One region of the Prevotella sp. E15-22 genome, then DNA from elsewhere that is predicted to be linked to it. Evidence: riboswitches for the same ligand, from Rfam matches in the RefSeq annotation. Region 1 holds a riboswitch; the other holds the start of a gene.

Evidence for each region. A riboswitch is a leader RNA that binds a small molecule or an ion and turns the genes downstream of it on or off. The one in region 1 is predicted to bind thiamine pyrophosphate.
Region 2: linked by a shared signal. The riboswitch ahead of M1D30_RS00445 (TonB-dependent receptor) and the one ahead of thiS (sulfur carrier protein ThiS) in region 1 are both predicted to bind thiamine pyrophosphate.

Annotation. Positions count from the first base shown of each region.
Region 1 covers NZ_CP096247.1:2,260,406-2,263,826, forward strand. The annotation lists gene clpB (ATP-dependent chaperone ClpB) at 1-1,274, shown strand, start outside; TPP riboswitch at 1,438-1,537, shown strand; gene thiS (sulfur carrier protein ThiS) at 1,527-1,724, shown strand; gene M1D30_RS09260 (thiamine phosphate synthase) at 1,730-2,350, shown strand; gene M1D30_RS09265 (thiazole synthase) at 2,343-3,116, shown strand; gene thiC (phosphomethylpyrimidine synthase ThiC) at 3,137-3,421, shown strand, end outside.
Region 2 covers NZ_CP096247.1:116,655-120,075, forward strand. The annotation lists gene M1D30_RS00435 (amidophosphoribosyltransferase) at 1-163, shown strand, start outside; gene M1D30_RS00440 (N-acetyltransferase) at 251-1,387, opposite strand; TPP riboswitch at 1,527-1,621, shown strand; gene M1D30_RS00445 (TonB-dependent receptor) at 1,702-3,421, shown strand, end outside.

The DNA.
Region 1 (3,421 bases):
AGATTGAACGCGAGGCCATCAAACGCGAAAACGACAAGCCTAAGATTGCCCAACTCGACAAGGAGATTGCAGAACTGAAGGATCAGGAACGTGAGTTCCGTGCAAAATGGGAAGGTGAGCGCCAGCTCATCAATAAGATTCAGCAGGACAAACAAGAGATTGAGAACCTGAAACTCGAGGCCGAGCGTGCCGAGCGCGAGGGCGACTACGGCAAGGTGGCCGAGATTCGCTACTCAAAGTTGAAGGTCCTTGAGGACCATATCACTGACATCCAACACCAACTCGATAGCGCCGGAAAATCCGGAGAGTCTGGAATGTCCGCTTCAGTCTCCCGCCTCGTTCGCGAGGAGGTCACTGCCGATGATATCGCCGAGGTAGTCTCTCGCTGGACAGGCATTCCTGTCACCCGTATGATGCAGAGCGAACGTGAAAAACTGCTCCACCTCGAGGAGGAACTCCATCGCCGTGTCATCGGTCAGAACGAAGCCATCACAGCCGTCTCTGATGCTGTACGCCGCAGTCGTGCAGGTTTGCAAGATCCCAAGCGTCCTATCGCCTCGTTCATCTTCTTAGGCACTACAGGCGTGGGTAAGACAGAGCTAGCCAAGACACTGGCCGAATACCTGTTCAATGACGAGACGATGATGACGCGTATCGACATGTCGGAGTATCAGGAGAAGCATACCGTCTCTCGTCTGATTGGTGCGCCTCCAGGCTATGTAGGTTATGACGAGGGAGGACAACTCACAGAGGCTGTACGACGTAAGCCCTACTCCGTGGTTCTTTTCGACGAGATTGAAAAGGCACATCCCGATGTCTTCAATATCCTCTTACAGGTATTGGACGACGGTCGACTCACGGATAATAAAGGACGTACGGCCGACTTCAAGAACACCATCATCATCATGACCTCGAACGCCACTCGCGAACAGCTTCGCATGACTATGCGTCCAGAGTTCTTGAACCGTATCGACGAGATTATCACCTTCACGCCACTGTCAAAACAGGAGATTGCCGATGTTGTAAAACTGCAACTCACACGTGTTCAGAAGATGTTGGAGCCACAGGGCTTCACACTGGAAGTCACACCTCAAGCCATCGACTGGTTGGCTCAGGAAGGCTACGACCCCGACTATGGTGCGCGTCCAGTAAAACGTGCCATCCAGCAGTATCTGCTCAACGACCTGTCGAAGAAGTTGTTGGCCGACGAGGTAAATCGCGAGAAGCCCATCATCGTCGATTCGTTTGGCGACGGACTGGTATTCAGGAACTAACCTATCGGCACAGCGGTGCCCACACCCCATAAGTAATGTCCCAGGTACGAATTGGTTTCGTGTCTGGGACTTTTTTATTTCCAACTAATCTTCGAAAATATTGTTATTTTTCTCACCATTTTCTTGTCAGATTGAAATAAAAGCAGTACTTTTGCACCGCAAAAACAAATATTCGGGGTGCTGAGGCATGTGCCAAAGCTGAGAAAATACCCATAGGACCTGACACGGGTAATGCCGTCGGAGGAATGTAATATGACCATCATTATTAACAACAAACAACAAGAGACGCAAGCCTCTACTGTATCTGAGCTTGCCACCCTATTGCAGTTGCCGCCCAAAGGTGTGGCAATAGCCATCGATAATCAGTTGAAACCACGCAGTACCTGGGACGACACACCGCTCCATGAAGGCGCCAGTATCACTATTATCAAAGCAGCATGTGGGGGGTGAGGCAGATGGTACAGTTTATTTCCCACTATTCCGAGCGATATAATTATCTGGACTCCATCCAACTGGCCCTTGATGGCGGTTGCCGATGGATACAGTTACGTATGAAAGACGCGACCGACGATGAGGTGCGCCCCATAGCCATCGAAGCCCAAAAGCTTTGCCGTACCTATGGAGCCACGTTTGTTATCGACGATCGCGTCTTTCTCGTACACGAACTGCAGGTCGACGGCGTTCATTTGGGCAAGAACGATATGCCCATCCGTGAGGCCCGACAGATTCTGGGGCCCGACTATATCATCGGAGGTACTGCCAATACGTTCGAAGATGTGAAAGCCCATTACGAAGCATCAGCCAACTACATCGGCTGCGGTCCTTTCCGCTTTACCACCACCAAACAGAAATTAGCCCCCGTTCTTGGTCTTGACGGCTATCGCCACATCATCAGTCAGATGCGTGCCGCCAACATCAACATCCCCATTGTAGCCATTGGCGGCATCACCGAATCGGACATCCCAGCCATCTTGCAAACAGGCATCACAGGAATAGCTCTGAGTGGCACCGTATTACGTGCCGCCAACCCCATAGAAGAAATGAAAAGAATCATAAATATCACCAATCATGAGTAAACTAGTTATTGCTGGACGGGAGTTCAACTCTCGTCTTTTTTTAGGCACAGGAAAGTTCAATAACAATGAACTGATGGCTCAGGCCATTCAAGCTTCTGGCACCGAAATGGTCACCGTAGCCATGAAGCGCATTGAACTCGACGACAAAGAGGACGACCTCCTCACCCATATCACCCAGCACAAGAACATTCAGTTGTTACCCAACACCTCGGGCGTGCGCAATGCCGAAGAGGCAGTCTTTGCCGCCCAGATGGCACGCGAGGCCTTTGGCACCAACTGGCTCAAACTCGAGATTCATCCAGACCCTCGCTATCTGTTGCCCGATTCAGTAGAGACACTAAAGGCCACCGAGCAACTCGTAAAACTCGGTTTTGTGGTGCTGCCCTATTGCCAGGCCGACCCCACGCTGTGCAAACACCTGGAAGAAGCTGGTGCAGCCACTGTGATGCCCCTGGCCGCCCCCATCGGTACCAATAAGGGTCTGCGCATGAAGGACTTCCTGCAGATTATCATCGACCAGGCCACCGTACCCGTAGTCGTTGATGCCGGCATAGGCGCACCCAGTCACGCCGCCGAGGCCATGGAGATGGGTGCCGACTGCGTTTTGGTGAACACCGCCATTGCCGTAGCAGGCGACCCCGTCAAGATGGCCGACGCCTTCCGCATGGCCGTTGAGTCGGGCCGTATGGCCTACGAAGCCGGCCTAGGTGCCATTGCCGATTGTGCCGAGGCTTCCAGTCCACTCACCGCATTCCTTAATGTTTAATTCTACATTTTTCATCTTTCATGATAAACGATCACAAAGCTTACGCACAGCGTGAGAAACACTATATGCAGGGCAATATATACCCTGATCTGAAGGTGGGTATGATCAAGGTCAACCTCACCCCTACTGTAACCCGCGACGAGCAGGGCAATTCGCACATGGAGAAAAACGACTCTGTCTTTATCTACGACACCAGCGGTCCTTATACCGATCCCAACTACAAGGTCGACCTCAAAAAAGGTTTGCCCCACCTGCGTCAGCAGTGGATTGACGACCGTGCAGCAAAAGGTCAGGGCATCACCCAA
Region 2 (3,421 bases), 1.2 Mb from region 1:
CATGGTCGATGAGATTGCGCGCCGTCTGGGTCTCACCTCACTGAAGTTCGCCCGTATCGAGGACCTCATCGAGTCAATCGGTCTGCCTAAGAGTCAGGTGTGCACCCATTGCTTCGATGGCAGCAGCTACGACCAGCAGGGTGATGGCGAGTTCTTTGGATAAGACATCAGAAACATACATCATAAAAACAACAGGGATGTTCCATTGTGAACATCCCTGTTGTTTTTTATTATCTAGTCTCTTGTTCCTTTAAAGATCCTTTCTATAGCAGCGGTGACGGCGATGCTGGCGACTCTCCAAGTACTGCCACTGCGAGCGGACAGCCTCGTTATCCTCCATCTGAGGCATGGCCTCGGCATAGCGGAAGCCGTAGCGCTGGAACTGCTGGATAAGGTCGTTGAAGATGAGTGAGTTGGCACCCTTCTGGCGATACTCAGGCAGCACGCCTATCAACAGGAGGTCGACGGTGTCGGTCTTGTGCCACTTCAGGATGCGCAGCAGCTGCCACCAGCCGAAGGGGAACAGACGACCGTCGCGCGTCTTCTGCAATGCACGTGAGAACGAGGGGAAGGTAACACCGAAGCCAATCATCTCGTCGCCATCCATCACAGCGGTGATGAGGTTGGTATCGGCAATCTTGATATAGTCGTTCACCAGCTTGTCTATCTGGCGGTCTGAAAGTTGCGAATAGCCGTAGAGGTTCTTATAGGTGGCATTGACCAACTCGAAGACCTTGCGGCCCCAGCCCTCTTTTTGCAGTTCGTGACTGGTAAAATGGCGAACCTGCAGGCCATAGCGACGCGTAATCATGTCGGCAATCTTGGCAAACTTATCGGGCACCACCTCAGGCACCTTAACCAGATATTCCATATAGTCGTTGTCCTTGCGGAAGCCGCCCAACTGCTCCATGTGCTGAGGATAGTAGGGATAGTTGTAGTTCACATACATCGTAGACAGTTCCTCGAAACCCTCCACCAGCATGCCTTCGCGGTCGGTATCGATGAATCCTAACGGACCAGCCATCTCGTTCATGCCCTTGGCGCGGCCCCAGTCCTCAACGGCCTTAAGCAGCGCAGCCGACACCTCGATATCGTCGATGAAGTCGAACCAACCGAAGCGCACCTGGTTGATGTTCCATCGCTCGTTGGCGCGTCTGTTGATGATAGCAGCCACGCGGCCCACCATCTTGCCATCACGAAAGGCCATGAAATACTCCGACTCGCAGCACTCGAACGAGGGGTTCTTACTGCGCTGAAGGGTAGACATCTCGTCGAAGAACAAATAGGGAACGGCATACTCATTGCCACGATAGAGGTCGTAGTAGAACTGAATAAACTGTCGTAACTGCTTTCGGTTAGTTACTGTTACTATCTCAATTTTACCCATGGTATATATGGAAAAACGTTTTCTCAATTAAAGTTTTTACGAGATGCAAAGGTAACCATTTTTGGTGAAATGGCAAAACGTAATCCACATTTTTTGTCGATATGTTTGGCAGGGTGGGAGATAATGCGTAACTTTGCATCCGCAATTCAAGGGGTGCCCGAAGGTTCGGGCTGAGATGATACCCTCTAACCTGATTCGGATCATGCCGGCGTAGGGATGGAAAGCATATCAAACAAGCCCCGTTTTATTTAAAGTAAAAAGACTCGCTTTAGCACTTTTACAAAGCGTAGCGACTAAAAAAGGAAAGAAAAGGAATGAAGAAGATTCTTTTTGTATTGATGGCATTCATCAGTGTGAATGCAACAGCACAGAAGTTTAGTAATCCTGCAAAGGCAATCGTCGACTCCATCAGATTACAGCAACTGCAGGAAGTAACGGTGGATGGTGTACGCTCAAGAACAACGGGTACCCCACGCACCACTCTCTATCAGAGAACACTGAGCAACTTCGCCAGCTCTGGTCAGGAACTGCCCTTCCTCTTTGCTCGCACGCCAGGTGTGATGGCCTGGAGTGAGAACGGACTGGGCACTGGAACCACCTATATGCGTATTCGTGGCGCTGGTGACTCGCGCATCAACGTAACTATCGATGGCGTGCCCCTCAACTCGCCTGAGGACCAGTGCGTGTTCTGGGCCAACATGAACAGCTATGCAGCCTTGTTGAACAGCGTGGATATTCAGCGTGGCGTGTGCTCGTCGACCAATGGCGACGGTGCCTTTGGAGGTGCCATCTCGCTGCAGACAAAAGCCCCCTCGCGCAAGGCTGGTGGCGAACTGTCGGCCTCGTATGGTGCCTATAACACCTATAACCTGGGTGGCAACTTCTCAACGGGTCTGCTGTGGAACCACCTGATCTTCGACGGTGCCTATCACGAGACCAACACAGACGGCTATATCCACGGCACTGACGGACGCAGTGGCTCTTACTATGGTGGACTGACCTGGTTGGACGATGATTTCATGATTCGCTATAAGAACATCGGCAACTTCGAAAAGACGGGTCAGGCCTGGAATGCCGTTACTGCTGGCGACAACGACTACAGTATCATGGACGGCTGTCTGGACGATGGCACATGGAGCTATAACCTGCCCACAGGCATCAAGACCTACGAGGACCTCTACAACGCAGGTCTAGGTCGCTACAACACACTCTACGAGACGCTGACATACGGCAGCAACGGCAATCTGTTTGAGAAGGATGCTGACGGCAACTACGTGACCCACCGCTGGGAGATGGCCGACGGCTCTTACTGGCCCAAGACCACGGATAACTTCTGGCAGAACCATAACATCCTCTCGCTGTCATACCAGATCACCAACAACCTGTCGGCCTCGGCCTCGCTGCACTATACCCACGGCTATGGCTACTACAAGGAGTTCCGCTATCACAAGAAGGCTGGCGAGAAGTTTGGTCTGAGTACCAACACCAAGACCGACTTCGTGCGCAAGAAGGGACTGGAGCAGGATACTTACGGCATGGTGGGCCACCTGCACTATTACGACAGTCGCTGGAACGTGGTGGGCGGCTTCTCTGTTCAGCAGTTCGATGGCAACCACTTCGGCTATATCACCTATATCAAGGACGAGGCCCTGCGTGAGCAGTATCTGTCCAATGGCGACCACAAATACTACGACTCTGACGCACGGAAGTTTGATGGCAACATCTATGTGAAAGGCGACTATCTGCTGACCCATGACTGGGTAACCAATGGCTGGTATCTGACGGGCGACTTGCAGTATCGTCATGTGAACTACAAAACAGACGGTATCAACGACCGTTTCGTGCAGGGAACCGACGGCCTATGGCACAACCAGACGCTGAACATCAACGAGAAGTACAACTTCGTGAACCCCAAGGTGGGCGTCAAGTGGCACCACGAAACACGTTCAGGAAGAAACAATCACACTGCCTTCGCTACTGTTGCCATGAGTCATCGTGAGCCTGAGCGCAACAACTTCACGGACAACTACAAAT